3 regions of the Embleya sp. NPDC020886 genome follow, and region 2 is predicted to be linked to each of the others. Evidence: riboswitches for the same ligand, from Rfam matches in the RefSeq annotation. Region 2 holds a riboswitch; each other region holds the start of a gene.

Region 1 (6,737 bases), on a different contig from region 2:
TGGAGTTCTTCCGGGCCATGCCGGTGCTGGTGATGATCTTCTTCATCTTCATCGCGATGAAGGTCGAACCCCGACTCGCGCTGATCTCCGGACTGACCCTGTACAACGGCTCGGTCCTGGCCGAGGTCTTCCGCGGCGGCGTCAACGCGGTCCCCAAGGGGCAGAGCGAGGCGGCCTACGCGCTGGGCATGCGCAAGACCACGGTGATGGTGAACATCCTCATCCCGCAGGCGGTGCGCACCATGTTGCCCACGATCATCAGCCAGTTGGTGGTCACGCTCAAGGACACCTCACTGGGCTACCTGATCTCCTACGAGGAATTCCTGTACGCCGGCAAGCAGATCGCCACCAACCTCGACTACAGCCTTCCCTTCATCCCGGTCGTCATCGTGATCGCCCCGATCTACATCGGCATGTGCATGCTCCTCTCCGGCCTCGCCCGCTACCTGGAGAGCAGCGGCCGACGCCGCCACAAGACCGCCTGACGACGCCGACTCAGGCGTCGTCGGGAAGCGGCACCGGCATCACCAGGGTGGTGAAGCTGCCCTGGTCGGCGGAACGCAGCAGCACCGGCCGATCGGCGGCGGCGATGTCGAGCAGGACGTCCGGGCCGACCCCGGCGTCCAGCGCCGGTACCAGCTTCGCCGGGTCGAAGGCGAGCCGGATCGGCGGGCCGGTGCAGATCGCGGGCAGCGTGCGGTCGGCCACCCCGACCCGGTCCGGGTCGACGGTCAGCACACGAACCGCGCCCGCGTCGCCGTCCAGCAGCGCGTCGCGCAGGGCGGCGCGGTCGACCACCGCACGCGTGGTCGGTACGGCCGAGGTGGCGAGCAGGTCGCGGTAGGCCGGATAGTGCTCATCCGACGTGGGCAATTCGTGTACCTCCTCGCCCGCGCGCAGCCGGCAGCCCGTCGTGTCCAGTTCGAGGGCGATCTCGCGATGCCCGGTCGCCCACGCGCCGAGCGCGCTCAGGTCGCCCACCGGGATCAGTGCCCGTCCCGGACCACCTTCGATCCGCAGTGCCCGCAGCGTGCGTACGGACAGCCGATACCGATCCGTCGCCACCAGGCGTACCTCGCCGTCGGCCACCTCGACCAGCACACACCCGAGCACCGCCGGCTCCCCCTCCCCCGCCGCCGGCGCCACCTGCCGCACCGCGCTCGCCCATTCGGCGCCGCCGACCTCGGCCCGCGTACCGGTCGTGTTCAGCGCGCGCAGTACGCCCTCGACCACGTCCCGCGCGATGTCCACCCGTCCCCGCATGCGGTCCAGATGGGTGCGCAGCAGCGCCTCGGCGCGTGCCGGCGGGCCGTCCAGTACGGCGACCACGTCCGGCAACGACACCTCCGCCTCGCGCAGCTCGCGCAGGCGCATCGCCCGTGCCTCCTGGGCCGGCGCGTACAGGCGGTATCCGGTGTCCGGATCCACCGACGCGGGCCGCAGCACACCGCAGTCGCTGTAGTAGCGCAACGCGCTGGGGCTGAGTCCCACCCGCCGCGCGAACATCCCGATCGGCACCAGTACCTCGTTGTTCGTGTCGCTCGTGTCGTCCATGCCGCGAGTCTGTGGCTTCGACCGACTCGAAGGTCAACTCCGCTCGGCCGGCACCGATGATCCGCCCGAACGCGGGTAGCGGACAGCACGCGACGGCAACGCATGAAACGACACGAATAGGAACGAACAAGGAGGTTTGCCATGCCACGCGGATCCAGCCCGAAGCGCGAGCGGCAGTACGAACACATCAAGGAGGGTGCCCGAAAGCGCGGCACCGGCGAGAAGCGCGCGGAGGAGATCGCCGCCCGAACGGTCAACAAGGAGCGTGCCCGTGCCGGCGAGTCGAAGACGGCGAGCCGTTCCTCGACGCACGACATGTCCTCGGCCGAGCGCGGTGGCCGGAACTCGCACAAGGGCGCGCAGGGCCCGACCTACGACCAGCTCTACGCGGATGCCAAGCGGCGCAATCTCAAGGGCCGCTCGACGATGAACAAGGCCGAGTTGGCCAAGGCGCTCGGCACCCGCTGACCCACCGGTGGATCACGGCCGCGTCGGGAGGAGGCACCCGACCGACGCGGCCGGCCCATCTCAACGCGCCGCGACCGCCCGCCGCCGGTCCCACGCGACCGCGACGTACGCGGTCACGCCCGCGAGCGCGAACGAGAACAGCGAGGCCGAGGTCCAGGTCTGCGCGTGGATGTGCAGCGCGTCCTGGATGTGCCCCCAGAACGTCGCCCACCACTCGACCGAGCCCGGGTTGATCAGCTGGTACATGCAAAATCCCAGCGCCCACGGCGCGACCATCACCCAGCGCGCCGGCGCGTGGTCGCCCAGGTCCCAGCCGGCCCGGCCGCGCCCGGCGAACAGGTCCACCGCGAGCACGCCCAGTAGTGGGATGAAGATCGAACCGATCAGCGACAGGAAGCTCGCGTAGGTGTCGAAGTCGTTCACCATCAGCGCGAACCCGGTGACCAGCGCACCCACACCCAGGCAGAGCACCCGGCGATCCACCCGCGGCGCGAGGTTCTGGATGGACATCGCGGTGCTGTAGACGTTGGCGAAGCTCTGGTCCACCTCGCGCACCACCAGCACCGCGAAGAACACCCACCCGGCGGTGACGCCCAGGAACGAGTCGAAGATCTTGTCCGGGTCGCCGCCCACCTGGGCGAGGGCGACCAGGCCGAGCAGGTAGCACCAGATGCTGGTGATCGAGAACCCGCTCAACGCGGCCCAGAACGCGGGCTTGGTGCCGCGCGAGTGGCGGGTGTAGTCGGACGCCAGCGGGACCCAGGAGACCGCGACCGCGAGCGCCGCGTCCATCGCCGGGAAGAACCCGGACCACGAACCCTCGGTCATCGGCGGCAGGCCCTCGCGCCACAGCTGCACCGAGAAGTAGAGCATCGCGATGCCCACCGCGACCGTCACGTAGCGGCGCAGGATCCGCAGCATGCCCAGCGGGCGCAGCGTCATCGCCGTGGTGACCGCGCCGGCGGCGACGATGTAGAGCCAGTGCGGGCCGTCGCCGTCGGTCATCGCCTCGATGCCGATCGAGATCACCAGCAGCTCGAAGGTGCCCCAGCCGATGCACTGGACGATGTTGAACACCGTCGGCACGTACGAGATCTTGGTGCCGAACAGGCCGCGCAGCACCGTCATCGCGGGTGCGCCGCTGCGTGCACCGGGGATGCCGGCGACCGCGACCATGAGCGTGCCGATCAGCGTGCCGCCGACGGCCGCGACGATCGCGGCAACCATCGACAGTTGCGGGTAGCCGACCGGGGCCAGCACGTACAGGGCGCCGGAGAAGCCGAGCAGGCTCACCCCGAGGTTGGCCCAGAACGCCGCCTGGTCGCGGAAGCCGAGGGTGCGTGGTGGGGCGGTGTCCAGGATCAGGGGTGCCTCGGCGCCGGCGTGCGGCGTCTCGGGGCGTGCGTCGTCGACGACAGGAGCCGACATGGCTCTACCTGCTCTCCCTACGCCGGCATTACCCGGACAGGTTCAAGCGGTCGGTGGCCCCGGGGTGTACACCGGCTCGACGCCGACACCCCATGCCGCCCTCTCAGCCCGGTTGGTCCGAGCTCCCGCGATGGCGTGGCGAACAGTACGCGCCTCGCGGGCGGCTTGGGAAGGCGGGGTGGGGGAAGGCGACCTCGGGCCGGGTCGCCCGGCGGGCGCGGGAGATGCCCCCGGGTGGGTGATTCGCGCCGTCCCGGGCGGGTGCGGCACCGACCCGGATCGGCGGCACGTGCCGCTTTCCGCGGGTAGGGCTCACCATCCCGAGTGGGTGAAGCCCGCCCAGCCGGTCAGGTCGTCCGGGACGATCGCGCGGGCGCGGGCGGCCAGTTCGGCCGGCATCGCGGCCGGGATGCCGCGTTTGGGGTCGCGCAGCCACAACTGCGCGGTACGCACCGCCTGGGCCGGGGGCAGGTCGCGGCGGTCGAGGTAGTGGTGGGCCATGTACAGGACCAGCGCGGTGGTCGTCTCGTCCACCGGCCACAGCGTGGACACCACCGTGTGGGTGCCGGCCGTCAGGTATTCGGCGCCCACCCGCCAGGTCTCGTCGTGACCGCCGGCCGGTACGAACGCGATCGGGTCGCCGGCGGTCCGGCCGATCTCGATCGGGCTTCGCCGGACCGGCTCGCTGCTCCGCCGCGCGGCGACCTCGCACAGCAGGCGCGGTGCGCCGATGTAGGAGATCTGCGCGTGTTGCAGCGCGTACCGGCGGCGGCCGTCGACGAGTGACCAGGCCGCGTGCCACGGGACCATGCCGAACGGTCCGGCGGGCAGCAGGACCAGGGACGGCGCGCGGCCGAACGAGCCGGGCAGCGCGGTCAGTACCGGTTCCATCACCGCGCCCCAGGCCCAGCCGCACAACGCGTCGAGCAGGTCCGCCCAGTTCTCCCGATCGCCCTCGGCCAGGGCCAGGCCGTAGTCCAGTTCGGGCAGGTCGAGCACCCGCGTCGTGCCGTCCGTGCCGGTCAACACCGCTGCGCCGGGGACGAGTTGCACCAGCGCGTCGCTGCCGAGCCAGCCCAGCGCGGCGGCGATCTCGGCGGCGGACGGCGGGGCGAGCAGGGTGCGCCAGGGCATGCCGCGCGGGTCGAGTCCGATCCGGGCCGAGGCCACCTGGGCGGCGGCCCGGAGCAGGTGGGCGTGCTCCGGCGCGGCCCGGTGGGCGCGTCGGAAGCAGATCCGCGCCTGGTCCCAGGCCCGTCGATCACCGCCGGGCGCCGCGCTCGCGCTCGCGGCGTGGGCGATGCCGGCCGTGTAGGCGAATTCCGGCCAGTGCGCATCGGCGCCGTCCAGCGCGCCGAGTGCGTCGGTCAGCAACTCGATCGCCTCCGCGAGCAACTCGCGCACGGCGTCCGGACCCTCGTCCGTCGACTCCTCGGCCAGCGCCTCGGCACACCGTGCCCGACCGCGCTCGCCCCGTTCCCACGCCCGCCGCGTCTCCGCGTCGACGTCCTCCACGCTCACCCCCGCTTGCCCCCGCTCGCGGGACCACGGTACCCGGGCGACGCCCGGGCGGGACGCAGCGCGCACCGATACCGCGATCAAGAAATCGGCGGGGCCGACCGCCACCGGGCACCGGCCCCGACCCCGACCCCACCGTCGCCGTCCCACCACCGTCCCGCCGGCGGTTCGTCGACGCGCCGCCGACGCCGTTCCCCCCGCCGAAACCGCGCGAAGTGGACTGCCTCGTGGCTCTTCCGTCCTGGTTTACCGGCGCGTAACTTACTCGTGAGTCACCTCTCCGACGCCGTCCCTGGGCGTCGTTTCACCCTGCAATCTCGCGGGTCGGGCCACGCCCCGACCATGACGTCAGGAGACCCTCATGGGTCGATTCCGCATGCGCCCGGGCGCTCGTGCGGTCGCCGTCGTCTCGGCCGCGATTCTCGCCGGGACCACGCTCGGTCCCGCCGCGTCGGCCGGCACCGTCCCCACCCACACCCCCGCGGCAGCCGTGCAGGCCGCCGCCGGAACGTCCCTGCGCTTCGTCGACATCCCCGGCGACGGCGGCACCAGGCTCGCCGCCAACGTGATCGCCCCCACCGGCGGCGCGCCCGACACCCGCTACCCGGTCGTGGTGCTGCCGACCAGTTGGGCGATGCCGCAGATCGAGTACGTCGTGCCCGCGCAAAAGCTCGCCGAGCGGGGCTATGTCGTGATCGGCTACAACTCGCGCGGCTTCTGGCAATCCGGCGGCGAGATCGAGACGGCCGGCCCCGAGGACATCGCCGACGCGTCCCGGGTGATCGACTGGGCGCTCGCCAACACGCCCGCCGACCAGGGCCGGATCGGCATGGCCGGCGTGTCCTACGGCGCCGGCATCAGCCTGCTCGCGTCCGCGTTCGACCCTCGGATCAAGGCCGTGGTCGCGATGAGCGGCTGGGCCGACCTGATCGACTCGATCTACAGCGGCCGAACCGAACACGCGCAGGCCGCCGCGCTGTTGGGCGGCGCCGGCTTCCTCACCGGCCGGCCCAGCGCCGAACTCACCGAGATCCTGAAGAACTTCCTCTCCGGCAACCTGGCCAAGGAGGCGGACATGCTCGCGTGGGGCGCCAAGCGCTCGCCCGCGACCTACCTCGATCGGATCAACGCCAACGGCGCCGCGATCATGCTCGGCAACGCGTGGGGCGACTCGCTCTTCCCGCCGGACCAATACGCGGACTTCTACACGAAGTTGACCGGCGCCAAGCGACTGGAATTCCGTCCCGGCGACCACGCCACCGCCGAATTGGGCGGCCTGTTCGGACTGCCGAACGACATGTGGGCCGATTCCACCCGCTGGCTGGACCACCATCTCCGGGGCGTCGACAACGGCATCGACCGGGAGCCGCCCGTACAGCTCAAGCCCCGTACCGGTGACGGTGGTTACGAGGGCTACCCGAGCTGGTCGGCAGTGCCGTCCGCCACCCGCACCATCGCGCTGACCGGGACCCAACGCGTCCTGGCCAACCTCGACTCCGGGGCGAACGGCGGCACGGTCTTCCTGTCCAGCATCCTCGACCAGTTCCTGCGGATACCGCCGGTCGCCTCGATCCCGCTGCTGCCCAGAGCGTTCGCGGGCGTGTGGCAGAGCGACCGCTACGACACGCAGACCAGGGTGCGCGGTACGACGAAGCTGCACACCACGGTCACCGCATCGCACGAGAGCGGGACGATCTTCGCCTACCTGTACGACGTCGGCCCGCTGGGCGTCGGCAAGTTGGTCACCCACTCGCCACTGAGCTTCCACG
Region 2 (6,737 bases):
CGCGGTCCACGAGCTGACCAAGCGTTACGGCCGGACGACAGTGGTCGACGACCTCTCCTTCACCGTGCGGGCGGGCGTGGTGACCGGGTTCTTCGGTCCCAACGGCGCGGGCAAGACGACCGTGTTGAAGACGATCGTCGGGCTGGCCCGACCCACCGCCGGTCACGTGTCCTTCCAGGGTGGCCCGGTGCCCTCCGACGCCCGGGCACTGGGTGTGCACATCGAGCCGTGTGGGGCCCATCCCGGCCGGACCGCCCGCGCCCACCTTCGGGCCCTGGCCCTTCTGGCCGGACTGCCGGCCGCCCGGGTCGACGAGGTACTGGAGACCGTCGGACTGGAGCAGGCCGCCGGACGGCGGGTCGGCAAGTACTCGTTGGGCATGCGACAACGTCTGGGACTGGCAACGGCGTTGCTCGGCGATCCGGAGGTCCTCGTCCTGGACGAACCGGTGAACGGCCTGGACCCCCAGGCCATCCGCCACCTGCGCACGCTCCTGCGCGAACGCGCCGCGCGCGGTCGCACCACCCTGCTCTCCAGCCACATGCTCGGCGAGGCCGCGCAGACGGTCGACGACGTCGTCGTCATCGACAAGGGGCGCCTGGTCCACACCGGCCCGATCGGCGATCTCGCACAGGGCGCCCTCTCGGTACGGACCCCCGAACCCGAGCGGCTCTCGGCACTGGTCGAAAGCGCCGGCGGACGCGTCCGGCCCGCAGCCGCCGGCGGCCTGTGGATCGAGGCACTCCCGGCCGCGGAGGTCGCCCGCCTGGCCCTGCGCGAACGCATCCCGCTGGAGGAGATCACCTCGCGGACCGCATCCCTGGAGGACGTGTTCTTCGACCTGACCGAAGTTCCGAGCGAAACTCGGACGGAGGGCCGACGCGCATGAACCGGCTACTGCGAGGCGAGTTGCTCAAGACCCGCACCACCCGCTCGATCCACGCCTTCGTCGCCGGCGGAGTCGCATACACCGTGCTCAACGTGGTGATCATCGCCTTGGCGTCGGGCCGGCTGGACGAGGTGGCCGAGAAGGAGGAGGCCCTGTCCGGGCTGCCGGTCCTGTTGATGTTGTGGGGACTCGTCGGTGCGGCCGGCGAGTACCGCCACCGCACCGCCGCACCGGCCGCGCTGGTGGCCCGGCGCGACCGCGGCGCACTCCTGCTCGCCAGGATCGGCACCTACGCGCTGACCGGTCTGCTGATCGGCGCACTGCTGGTCGCCGTCTCGGTCGCGCTCGCCCTGCCGCTGCTCGCCGACCACCCGGGAGCCGACCTCACCCCCGGCGAGGTCACCTCGGTCGCCGCAGGCAATCTGGCCGCCTTCGTGCTGTCTGCGATCATGGGTGCCGCCGTCGGCGCGATGGTGCGCAGTCCGGTCGTGGGGGTGGTCGTGGTGTTGCTGGTGAACTTCGCGGTACTCCCGCTGATCGCCGGCGTCGCCGAATCCACCGCCAACTACACGCCGTTCGGAGCCGCCGCCGTGCTGGTCCGCTCGACGCACCACACGACGTTGTCGCCGGGTGCCGCCGCGCTGGTGCTGAGCGCCTGGGCAATCGTGCTGGTTGTCGCCGCCGTCGCCGGCGAACGTCGGCGCGACCTGGCGTAACCCGACATGTACGCGATATCCCGACCGGCACGAGCGGCGCGCCAGTGGATCCACGCGCGCCGCTCCGCGGTACTGGACGCCATCGTCGCGGTGGTGACCACCATCGTCGAACTCAGTCTGACCTTCGACGACTCGACACCCGTCCGGCCGCACCTCGTCGTACTCGTCGCCTGCACCGGTGTGCTTCTGCTCGCCCGACGGCGCGCGACGCTCACCGTGCTGCCGGCCGTCTGCGCAGTAGAGGCGCTGCTCGCGGCAACCGGCGGCAATCCCGGCGGGGCACCGGCATTGGTGGCCCTCTACACCGTCGCCGAACTGCGCGAGCGACGACTGTCGGTGGCCGCCCTCGTGCCGACGGCGCTGTTCCTGATGGTGGCGGACATCAGCTCGTTTCCCGTCACCGTCGGCGCTTGGGCCCTGGGCGCCTACGCGCAGACCCGGCGCCGCTACACCGCCGCACTGGAGGAACGCGCGGCCCACCTGGAGCGCGAGCACGAGCAACTCTCGATCATCGCGGCCCAGCGCGAGCGCGCCGCGATCGCCCGCGAACTGCACGACATCATCGCCCACTCGGTCACCGTGACGCTGGTGGGCGTACGGGGCGCGCGCGACGTGCTGCGCACCGCGCCCGACGTGGCCGACGACACGCTGGAGCGGGTCGAGACCAACGCCGAGCAGAGCCTGGCGGAGTTGCGCCGGATGTTGCTGCTGCTGCGCGAGCCGGACCAGGGAGTTCGGATGCGCCCGCAGCCCTCGCTGGCCCAACTGCCCACGCTGGTCGCCTCGTACGGTGAGGCCGGGCTGCCGGCGCGCCTGGAGATCACCGGCACGTCCCGACCGCTCGCAGGCGGCGTCGAGTTGTCGGTGTACCGCATCGTCGAGGAGGCACTGACCAACGTGCTCAAGCACGCCCGGCCCACCCACGTCGCGGTGACCCTCGACTTCGGCCGTACCCACCTGCACGTCGCGGTCGTCAACGACGGCGAGCCGGTATCCGAACCCTCCTCGGGTGGACACGGCATCGTCGGCATGCGCGAGCGGATCGGCGTCCTCGGCGGCGAGCTGGAGGCCCGGCCCGGCACGGACGGCGGGTTCCGGGTCGCGGCCCGGCTTCCCCTGGGGGACCCCACATGAGCGCCCGGAGCATCCGCCTGCTGATCGTCGACGACCAGGAGCTGATCCGAACCGGCCTGCGCCTGTTCCTCCAGACCCAGGACGACATGGTCGTCGTCGGCGAGGCCGAGGACGGCGACGAGGCGGTCGAACTGGCCGCCGCCCTGCGCCCGGACGTGATCCTCATGGACATCCGGATGCCACGCATGGACGGCGTCGAGGCCACCGCCCGATTGCACGCCGAGGGCATCTCACCGCCCCCGCGCGTGCTCATCCTCACCACGTTCGACCTGGACGAGTACGTCTTCGGCGCGTTGCGGGCGGGCGCCGCGGGATTCCTGCTCAAGGACGCCTCCCGCGCCCGCCTGGTGGAGGCGATCCAGGTGGTCCACGCCGGGGAGGCACTGCTCTCGCCCTCGATCACCCGGCGCCTGATCGAGAACTTCGCCGCCCGTACCGAACCGCTCCGGTCCCCGCCGGCGCTCCTGGCGGCCCTGACCCCGCGCGAACGAGAGGCCCTGTTCCTGGTCGCCCGCGGCCTCTCCAACAGCGAGATCGCCGCCCACCTGGTGGTCACCGAGGCGACCGTGAAGAGCCACGTGGGCAGCATGTTCGCCAAACTGGGCCTGCGCGATCGGGCCCAGGCGGTGGTGTTCGCCTACGAGCACGGCGTCATCGTCGCCGGCGAGGGCGGCCCGCCCGGACCGGCCTGACCACCAGACCCGTCCGCACCGGCCCGACGACGTCCCGGGACCACCCTGCTCCCGGGACGTCGTCGCGCACGCAAACGTCAGTCGGCCAGCGGCAGATAGACCCGGTTGCCCGCGGCGGCGAACTCCGCCGACTTGGCCCGCATCCCGGCCTCGGCATCCACCTCGGCCGCCCCGGCCGCAGCCGCAGCGGCCCCGTCGCCGTGCTCCGCCCGGATGTCGTGAGAGATCCGCATGCTGCAAAACTTCGGCCCACACATCGAGCAGAAGTGGGCCGTCTTGGCCGGCTCCGCCGGGAGCGTCGCGTCGTGGTAGGCCCGTGCGGTGTCCGGGTCCATCGCCAGGTCGAACTGATCCTGCCAACGGAACTCGAAGCGGGCGTCGGAGAGCGCGTCGTCCCACGCCTGTGCGCCCGGATGGCCCTTGGCCAGGTCCGCCGCGTGGGCCGCGATCCGGTAGGCGATCACGCCCGCCTTGACGTCGTCCCGGTCGGGCAGGCCCAGGTGCTCCTTCGGCGTCACGTAGCAGAGCATCGCGGTGCCCCACATGCCGATCATCGCCGCGCCGATCGCCGAGGTGATGTGGTCGTAGCCGGGCGCGACGTCCGTGGTCAGCGGGCCGAGCGTGTAGAACGGCGCCTCGTCGCAGATGCGTTGCTGGAGGTCGACGTTCTCCTTGATCTTGTGCATCGGCACATGGCCCGGCCCCTCGATCATCACCTGCACGTCCATCGACCGGGAGATCCGGCCCAGTTCGCCCAGCGTCTCCAACTCGGCGAACTGCGCCGCGTCGTTGGCGTCCGCGATCGAGCCCGGACGCAGTCCGTCGCCGAGCGAGTAGGTCACGTCGTACGCGCGCAGGATTTCGGTCAGCTCGGCGAAGTGCGTGTAGAGGAAGTTCTCCCGGTGATGGGCCAGGCACCACGCGGCCATGATCGAACCGCCCCGCGAGACGATCCCGGTCTTGCGCCGGGCGGTCAGCGGCACGTAGCGCAGCAACACGCCGGCATGCACCGTCATGTAGTCCACGCCCTGCTCGCACTGCTCGATCACGGTGTCCCGGTAGAGCTCCCAGGTGAGTTCCTCGGGCTTGCCGTTCACCTTCTCCAGCGCCTGGTAGAGCGGCACCGTGCCGATCGGGACCGGCGAATTGCGCACGATCCACTCGCGGGTGGTGTGGATGTCCTTGCCGGTGGACAGGTCCATCACGGTGTCCGCGCCCCACCGGATCGCCCACACCAGCTTGTCGGTCTCCTCCTCGATCGAGGAGGTCACCGCGGAGTTGCCGATGTTCGCGTTGACCTTGACCAGGAAGTTCTTGCCGATCACCATCGGCTCGATCTCGGGGTGGTTGACGTTCGCGGGCAACACCGCCCGTCCGGCGGCGATCTCGTCCCGGACCAGCTCGGGCGCCAGACCCTCGCGGATCGCCACGAACTCCATCTCCGGGGTGACCAGCCCGCGTCGCGCGTAGGCGAGTTGGGTCACCGCCTCGGAGCCGGACGCGCGCCTGGGTCGGGCCCCGGCACCGGGCACCGCGAACCCGGCCGGCGTCAGCGCCCCGATCCGGCCGTCGTAGCGCACGGTGTCGCCGCGCTCCTCGATCCAGGCCGCACGCAGCGCGGGCAGGCCGCGGCGCACATCCACCTCGAAGGCCGGGTCGGTGTACGGGCCCGAGGTGTCGTAGAGGCGAACCGTCTCGCCGTTGGTCAGATGCACCGTGCGTACCGGAACACGCAGATCCTCGCGTGATCCGGCGACGTAACCGCGGTGGTGGGCGGGGGTGATCGGTCCGCTGGTGACCGTGTGCGCGCCGACCGGGTCGGCCGACGGGGCAGCGGGCAGCGAAGTGTCGTGCGAGGTCATGGAAAGGCTCCCTACGCCGGCATTACCCGGTCAGGTTCTGCGGTCGGCGCGGCCTCAGCGCCCTCTCAGCCCGGTGCCCCGAGCTCCCGTGTATCTCCGTGTGGTGCGCCCCCACCCTGGCACACCCCCGGCCGCACGACCAGCGCCGGGTTCAGCCGAGCGGGTCGCGCGGGTTTCGGCCGACCACCGCGGTGCGGGCGAGCACGACCATCCCGACCGTGACGCACAGCCCGACCACGCCCTTGACGATGACCCACAGGAAGGCCGAGAACAGCCAGATCAGCAACCAGCACAGCAGCACCAGTACGAGCGCGGGTACGCCGATGCGCACCCAGCGCGGCCATGTCTCCATCGTCCAACCCCCAGTCACGCGAACCCACGCGAGACGTGCACATCCGGGGAGCACATTCCCCGGGAGGACACGTCGTATCCGGGCAGGCGGTTCCGGGCCGGCCGGATGCGCCCGGACCGGCCCGGACGGGCTCAGACCGGCCAGCGCTCGCCGCGCCACGCGGCGTCCCAGAACATCCACTCGTAGCGCGCCGTGGTGGTGAAGTGCTCGACCATCCGGGCCCGCTCGGTCGCCGAGAGGTCCTCGCCGACGCGGTCGACCAGATCGAGCACCGCGCGCACCGTCGCCTGGAAGTCCTCGGCGCCGTAGGTGGCGATCCAGCGCTCGTACAACTCGTCGGGCGAGCCCTTGGCCAGCAGGGCGTCACCCACTCGGGCGTAGATCCAGTAGCAGGGCAGCACCGCCGCGACGCCCTCGGCGAAGGAGCCGTTGTGCACGGTGGCGAGCAGGTAGCTGACGTACGCCCGGGTACTCGGCAACACCGGTTCGGTCGCGGTGGCGTCGGCCACCGAGCTGCCGAAGTCGACCATGAAGCCCTCGTGCAGCGAACGCTCGGCGGCGATCGCGCCGGCCGCGTCGCTCGCGAACTGCACGGTCGTCGCCTCGTCCGGCGCCTTGGCCGCGCACACCGCGAGCGCCTTGGCGTAATCGCGCAGGTAGTGCGAGTCCTGCACGACGTAGTGCCGAAACGCCTCGCGCGGCAACGTGCCGTCGGTCAGTCCGTGGATGAACGGGTGGTCCAGGATCGCCGCGTAGACGTCCTCGATCGCAGCCCAGAGTTCGTCGCGCAGCGCCATCAGGTGTACTCCCGGTCGTCGGATCCCGAGATCCGATCACTGGATCCCAAGGTCCGATTGTCGTACACGGGTCCGGGCCGCCCACAGGCGCGCCCGACGCCGTACCCGCCCGCTCACCCCTCCGGCGGCGAGAAGAACACCAGGACCCGCAGCGGTTCGGTGATTCGATGGAAGCGGTGCGGCACCTGCGCCGGTACGTAGACGACGCTGCCGCGCGCCACGGCGGTGGACTCCTCGCCGACGGTCAGCGTGGCCCGACCGCTGATCACCACGTACGCCTCGTCCTGGCCGTGCG
Region 3 (6,737 bases), on a different contig from region 2:
GTCGTGGATCGGCTCGGGCGGCGGCGGCAGGCGCAGCGCCGCGCCGAAGTCCAGGTCCGCGTCCGGCATCGCGTGCCGGGTCCGGCGGACCAGGGTGAGCAGCGTCTCGGCGTCGTTCGGCCGGTGCTCGGGGTCGCGCACGGTGGCCGCGCGCACCAGCGTGTCCAACGCGTGCGACAGACCCGGCACCGCGAGCGAGGGCGGCGGCACGTCGGCGTGCACGTGCTTGTAGATCACCTCGACCGCGGTCGAGCCGTGATGGGGCTGCCGGCCGGTGAGCATCTCGTAGAGCACCACACCCGCCGCGTAGACGTCCGAGCGCGGGGTGGACTCGCCGCGCTCGACCTGTTCGGGGGCGAGGTAGGCGACCGTGCCGACCAGGACCTTGCCGGTCGCGGCGGTCGCGGTCGTGGTGGTCGCGCGGGCCAGCCCGAAGTCGCCGAGCTTGATCCCGCCGTCGTCGGAGATCAGCACGTTCTCCGGCTTGACGTCACGGTGCACGAAGCCCGCCCGGTGCGCGGCGGAGAGCGCGGCCAGCATCGGCTCCAGCACCCCGAACGCCTCGCGCGGGGTCATGTTGCCCAGATCCTGGAGCAACTCGCGCAGCGTGCGGCCCTCGACGTATTCCATCGCCAGGTACGCGACGGCGCCGTCGGTGCCCTGGTCGAAGACGTTGACCACGTTGGGATGCGACAGCCGCGCGGCGGCCTTCGCCTCCAGGATGAAGCGGCGGGTGAACTCGGGGTCCTGGGCGAGCCCGGCGTGCATCACCTTGAGGGCGACGGTGCGGTCGAGTCGGGTGTCGAGGGCCCGGTACACCGTGGCCATGCCACCCGCGGCAACTCGGGCATCGACCCGGTATCGACCGTCGAGCAGCCGCCCGACGAGCGGATCGTTCAAGGTCGTGTCCATGTTCAGGAGTGTAGGGTCCACTGTCCTGTGGACGCCGACGGTCTTCCCCTCGGTTCCCCGCCGACGGCCGGTGTGCGGCTCAGAAGGCGGGGTGTTCGGGGCTCGCCTCCAGCATGCCGGCCATCGGTGACGACGCGTGCGCATGATGACGCATCGGAATCCGCCCGGCGCGGTACGCCAGCCGACCGCCGTCCACCGCGTACCGCATCGCCTCGGCCATCAACCGCGGCGACTGCGCCCGGGTGACCGCCGTCGCCAGCATCACCGCGTCGCAGCCCAACTCCATCGCGAGCGCCGCGTCCGAGGCGGTGCCGAGCCCCGCGTCCAGCACCACGGGGACACCGGCCTGCTCGGTGATCAGCCGGATGTTGTGCGGGTTGCGGATGCCCAGGCCCGAGCCGATCGGCGAGCCGAGCGGCATCACCGCCGCGCAGCCCACCTGTTCGAGCCGGCGGGCGAGCACCGGGTCGTCGTTGGTGTAGGCCAGCACCCGGAAGCCGTCGTCGACCAGCCGTTCGGCGGCGTCCACGAGTTCCACCCCGTCGGGCAACAACGTGCGTTCGTCGGCCACCACTTCGAGCTTGACCCAGTCGGTCTCCAGCGCCTCGCGGGCCAACCGCGCGGTCAGCACCGCCTCGCCCGAGGTGAAACACCCGGCGGTGTTCGGCAACACCCGGATGCCCAGCCGGCGCAGCACGTCCAGCACCGAGCCCGCGGTTCCCGGGTCCACCCGGCGCATCGCCACCGTGGTGATCTCGGTGCCCGAGGCGATCAGCGCCTGCTCCAGGATCTCCAGGCTCGGCGCGCCACCGGTCCCGGTGATCAGTCGCGAGGTGAAGGACTCCCCGGCGATCGTCAGCTTGTCTTCCTTGTCGTCGGCCATGCCGTCACCCTCCCTGGACGGCGGTCAGCACCTCGACGCGGCTGCCCGCGTCGAGCACGGTCTCGGCCCACGCCCCGCGCGGCACCACCGACTCGTCCACCGCGACCGCGACGCCCTTGGCGGCGGTGGTCAGCGTGGCCACGAGTTCGGCGACGGTGGTGCCGGTGGCGACGTGGCGCCGGTCGCCGTTGACGCGGACCTCGATGCCGTCGGTGCCGCCGACGGGGACCTCGGTGTCGTTCATGCCATCACCTTCCGGGCGGCGGTCGCGAAGCGGTCGGGCCCGAACGGCGCGACGAGTTCGGGGGTGGTGCCGTGCGCGAGGATCTCCGCCACGGTGTCGGCGGTGATCGGGGTGAGCAGGATGCCGTGCCGGTAGTGCCCGGTGGCCACCACCAGGCCGGGCAGCGCGGAGCGGCCCAGGATCGGCGCGTTGTCCGGGCTGCCGGGGCGCAGTCCCGCGAGCGTCTCGACCAGCGGCAGCTCGGTGATGCCGGGGACGAGTTCGTGTGCGTCGCGCAGGAGTTCGTACACGCCGCCCGCGGTCACCTCGGTGTCGTGGCCGAGTTCGTGCTCGGTCGCGCCGATCACCAGTTCGCCGTCCGCGCGCGGGACCAGGTACATGCTGCCGCCCTTGACCACGCCGCGAACGTTGCGGGACAGCAGCGGCAGCAGCGCCGGCGGTACCTTCAGCCGCAGGATCTCGCCCTTGACCGGCCGCACCGGCGGGACCACCTCGGGCGGCAGGCCCGGGATCAGCGCCGAACGGCAACCGGCCGCGAGCAACACCTGGTCCGCGAGCAGGTCGCGTCCGCCGACCGTACGCACGCCGTACGCGCGCTCGTCGGCGACCAGGACCCGCTCGACGCCCTCGCGCACGAAGGCGACGCCGGCCCGGGCGCAGGCCGCGAGCAGCGCCGCGACCAGCCGACGGTTGTCGATCTGGTGGTCGTCCTCGACGTGCAGGCCACCGGTGATCGCCGGGGACAACATCGGTTCGAGCCGCCGGCACTCGCGGCTGGTCAGCCAGGACGATTGCAGGCCCAGTCGTTGCTGGTAGGCGTGCAGGTCCTTGAGGACGGCCCGGTCGTCCGCGTCCAGCGCGACCGCGATCGTGCCGCACGCGCGGTAGCCCGAGGGCAGGTCCGCGGCCTCGGCCAGTTCGGCCGCGAACTCGGGGTAGCGCCGGGCCGATTCGATGCTCAGCCGGAGCAGGCTCTCCTCGCCGTACTGGAGTTCGGAGACGGGGGTGAGCATGCCGGCGGCGGCGTGCGAGGCACCTCGGCCCGGGGTCGGGTCGACGACGGTGACCGAGAGTCCGTGGCGGGTGCGGGCGCGCCAGGCGACGGACAGTCCGACGACGCCCGCGCCGACCACGACGACGTCGGTGGGGTGCTCGGACATGGTGGGTCCGGCCATGGTGAGAAGAACTCCCTTCGCCGGTATGACCCGGATCAGGTTCGGACGGTCGGGGGCTCGCAGCCCCCCTCTCAGCCCGGTCTCACCGGGCTCCCGTGACCTCTCCACACTACGACACCGGTTTCCGGTGCCCGGGAGCGCCCGAGTACGCCGACGATGTCCTTGACTGAGTCAAGACCCTGCGCGTCGGCGGTCTCGGGCCGCGTCATAGGGTGCCCTTCATGGACAACGTGCTCGTCGTGGGCGCCGGCATGGCCGGCCTGCAAACCGTGGTGGCGCTGCGGGACCAGGGGTACACCGGTCGCGTCACCCTGCTCGGGGCCGAGGCGCACGCGCCGTACGACCGGCCGCCGCTGTCGAAGGAGGTGCTCGGCGGCAAGACCGACGACACGTCCTTCGAGGCGGACTGGGCCGCGCTGGAGACCGAGGTGTTGTTCGGCCGCACCGCGACCGGACTGCGCCCGGGCGTGGTGGACACCGACGCGGGCGAGATCGCCTTCGACCGACTGGTGATCGCGACCGGCTCGCGGGTGATCGACCTGCCCGGCGCCGCCGAGGTCCCCGGCGTGCACGTGCTGCGCACCATCGACGACGCCCGCGCGCTGCGCGCCGCACTGGTGCCCGGCGCCCACGTGGTGATCGTCGGCGCGGGCTGGATCGGCGCCGAGGTGGCCACCGCCGCGGCCGCCGCCGGTTGCCCGACCACCGTGGTCGAGGCCCTGCCCACCCCGCTCGCCGGACCCTTCCCGGAGGCCGTCGGCGCCCGGTTCGTGCCGTGGTACGCCGAGGCCGGCGTGGAACTGCTGGTGGGCGCGCGGGTGGATCGGCTGGAGGCGGGCGCGGTGCACCTGACCGACGGCCGCCGGCTGCGCGCCGACGCGATCGTGGTCGGCATCGGGGTGCGCCCGGCCACCGAGTGGCTGGCCGACTCCGGCGTGACCCGCAACGAGCGCGGCTTCGTCGAGGTGGACGACCACCTGGCCACCTCGATGCCCGGGGTATACGCGGTCGGCGACTGCGTGGACTTCCCGTCCGCCCGCTACGGCACCCGGATGAACGTCGAACACTGGGACAACGCGCTCCAGGCGCCGCGCGTGCTGGTGGCCAACCTGCTCGGCGGCGACCAGGCGTACGACCCGGTCCCCTACTTCTGGTCCGACCAGTTCGGCCGGATGGTCCAGTACGTCGGCCGGCACGGCGCGAGCGACGAACTGGTCTTCCGGGGCGCGGACGAGGAGGGCAAGTGGACCGCGGGCTGGTTCGCCGGCGACCGGCTGGTGGCGCTGCTCGCCGTCGCCCGACCGCGCGACCTGGCCCAGGGCCGCAAGCTCGTGCAACTGGGCACCCCGGTGGACCGGGAGCGGTTCGCCGACCCGGAGAACCCGCTCAAGTCGGTCGCGCTCTGACGGCCTGGCGCCGGTCCCACCGCCGGGCGCCGGCGGTCGGGACCGGGCGCTGAACCTAAACTTGGCCGGGTGAGCGAGATCGACGCCAAAACAGAAGCCCTCGTCCCCGCCTGGGTGACACTCCCCGACATCGCCGAGATCCTCGGCGTGGACATCCTCAAGGTCCGCCAGCAGCTCAAGGAGCGCAAGTTCCTGGCCGTGCGCCGCGGCGAACACCGGGCCCTCCAGGTGCCCGCCGACTTCTTCCAGGGCGCCACCATCGTCAAGGGCCTGGTCGGCACGCTGACCCTGCTCGCGGACTCGGGCTTCACCGACGAGGAGGCGCTGGAGTGGCTGTTCACCCCGGACGACACGCTTCCCGGTACACCGGTGCAGGCGTTGCAGGAGAACCGGATGACCGAGGTGCGTCGCCGCGCCCAGGCGCTGGCGATCTGAGGCCGCGCGGATGACGAGCCGTCAGGAACGGTTGGCCGCCGCCCGTCTGTACCTGTGCACCGACGCCCGGGAGCGCCAGGGCGACCTGCCCGCGTTCCTGGACGCGGTGCTCGGCGCGGGCGTGGACATCGTGCAGTTGCGGCAGAAGGGCCTGGAGGCCCGCCCCGAACTCGAATACCTGAAGGTGTTCGCGGACGCCTGCCGCCGGCACGGCAAGCTGCTCGCGGTCAACGACCGCGCGGACGTCGCGCACACGATCGGCCCCGACGTGCTGCACCTGGGCCAGGACGACCTGCCGGTCCCGGCGGCGCGCGCGATCGTCGGCGGCGACGTGCTGATCGGCCGATCCACGCACGCCGAGGCCGAGGTGGACGCGGCGATCGTCGAGCCCGGGGTGGACTACTTCTGCACCGGGCCGGTCTGGCCGACCCCGACCAAGCCGGGCCGATCCGCGCCGGGCCTGGGCCTGGTCCGGTACACCGCGGCGCTGCGGCCGACCCGACCGTGGTTCGCGATCGGCGGCATCGACCTGGGCAACCTCGACGAGGTGCTGGCCGCGGGCGCGGAGCGGGTGGTGGTCGTGCGCGCGATCACCGAGGCCGCGGATCCGGCCGAGGCGACGGCGGAATTCGTCCGGCGACTCTCCGCACGCTGACCCGGCACCCGGGCCGCGCCCGGGTCCGAGGGCGGGGCCGGGGCGCCGGCCCGGTCGCCTGGGCGGTTCGGGTGCCATCGGGCGCCCACGCCGCCGAGATCGCCGCCGCGCGGAGGCCGAGCCGGCAGAATGCCGGATATGTCCGGTGGTCGGCGGCGCAACCTCGTCGTACTCGCGCTGCTCGCGCTCGTCGCGGCGCTCGCCCTGGCCCTCACGCTCACCCGCGACGGCGACTCGGGCGGCGGCGCCGGGCCCGGTCCGGCCCCGACCGCCCCGACCGCCCGCGCGGCCACGCCCGAGCGCACCGAAGCCACGCCCGCGCGCCCCGCGTGGGCGCCCGCCGGGATGCGCACCGTCGCCGCCGCACGACTGCCGGCCGAGGCCCGCGACACGCTGCGGCTGATCGCGGCCGGCGGCCCGTTCCCGTACCCGCGCGACGGCATCGTCTTCGGCAACCGGGAGAACCTGCTCCCGGCGCGACCCGACGGCCACTACCGCGAATACACGGTCCGCACGCCCGGCTCGGCCGATCGCGGCGCGCGCCGGATCGTCACCGGGAAGAACGCCGAACGTTTCTACAGCGACGACCACTACGCGAGCTTCGTGGCCGTGCTGCCCTGACGACGCTGGTCGCGACAGGGGTATTTCCGCCGGGGCGGGACGTGGGGGCCGATCGGGTGGTCGGCCCCGCGGATGGCGCATTCCGACCGAACCGGGCGGACCGAGCGGCCAGACTGCCGAGATGGACACACCCGACGTTCGTCTCCGTCCGGGGTCCGCGGAGGATGCCCACGACCACGACCCGCCGCCGCACCCCACGCCGGAGCCGCCGATCCCCGGCCCCCGGCTCGTCGCGGCCCGACCCCCGGCCCGCCCCGGGCGCGCGGGCCCGGCATCGGACGGTGGGGGCGCGCTGCTGTTCCCGCTGCTGGTGTTGGCCGCGATGATCGGCGGGATCTACCTGGTCGGCCGCAACCCGCCGCAGGCGCTGCACGCCGACCCGACGCACGACCCACACCCCGACCGG

The links. A riboswitch is a leader RNA that binds a small molecule or an ion and turns the genes downstream of it on or off. The one in region 2 is predicted to bind thiamine pyrophosphate.
Region 1: another riboswitch for thiamine pyrophosphate. It lies ahead of ACH4U8_RS31100 (cytosine permease); the one in region 2 lies ahead of thiC (phosphomethylpyrimidine synthase ThiC).
Region 3: another riboswitch for thiamine pyrophosphate. It lies ahead of thiO (glycine oxidase ThiO); the one in region 2 lies ahead of thiC (phosphomethylpyrimidine synthase ThiC).

Annotation. Positions count from the first base shown of each region.
Region 1 covers NZ_JBIRRX010000010.1:199,196-205,932, reverse strand. Annotated here, with positions in the region: gene ACH4U8_RS31115 (amino acid ABC transporter permease) at 1-485, shown strand, start outside; gene ACH4U8_RS31110 (MerR family DNA-binding transcriptional regulator) at 496-1,554, opposite strand; gene ACH4U8_RS31105 (plasmid stabilization protein) at 1,696-2,022, shown strand; gene ACH4U8_RS31100 (cytosine permease) at 2,083-3,450, opposite strand; TPP riboswitch at 3,446-3,589, opposite strand; gene ACH4U8_RS31095 (CHAT domain-containing protein) at 3,763-4,971, opposite strand; gene ACH4U8_RS31090 (alpha/beta fold hydrolase) at 5,330-6,737, shown strand, end outside.
Region 2 covers NZ_JBIRRX010000012.1:82,223-88,959, forward strand. Annotated here, with positions in the region: gene ACH4U8_RS33415 (ABC transporter ATP-binding protein) at 1-889, shown strand, start outside; gene ACH4U8_RS33420 (ABC transporter permease) at 886-1,605, shown strand; gene ACH4U8_RS33425 (sensor histidine kinase) at 1,612-2,739, shown strand; gene ACH4U8_RS33430 (response regulator transcription factor) at 2,736-3,431, shown strand; gene thiC (phosphomethylpyrimidine synthase ThiC) at 3,509-5,293, opposite strand; TPP riboswitch at 5,285-5,393, opposite strand; gene ACH4U8_RS33440 (hypothetical protein) at 5,445-5,645, opposite strand; gene tenA (thiaminase II) at 5,777-6,442, opposite strand; gene ACH4U8_RS33450 (cupin domain-containing protein) at 6,556-6,737, opposite strand, start outside.
Region 3 covers NZ_JBIRRX010000004.1:676,649-683,385, forward strand. Annotated here, with positions in the region: gene pknB (Stk1 family PASTA domain-containing Ser/Thr kinase) at 1-912, opposite strand, end outside; gene ACH4U8_RS17995 (thiazole synthase) at 992-1,795, opposite strand; gene thiS (sulfur carrier protein ThiS) at 1,800-2,039, opposite strand; gene thiO (glycine oxidase ThiO) at 2,036-3,199, opposite strand; TPP riboswitch at 3,210-3,321, opposite strand; gene ACH4U8_RS18010 (NAD(P)/FAD-dependent oxidoreductase) at 3,436-4,620, shown strand; gene ACH4U8_RS18015 (Rv2175c family DNA-binding protein) at 4,690-5,055, shown strand; gene thiE (thiamine phosphate synthase) at 5,066-5,710, shown strand; gene ACH4U8_RS18025 (ribonuclease domain-containing protein) at 5,849-6,331, shown strand.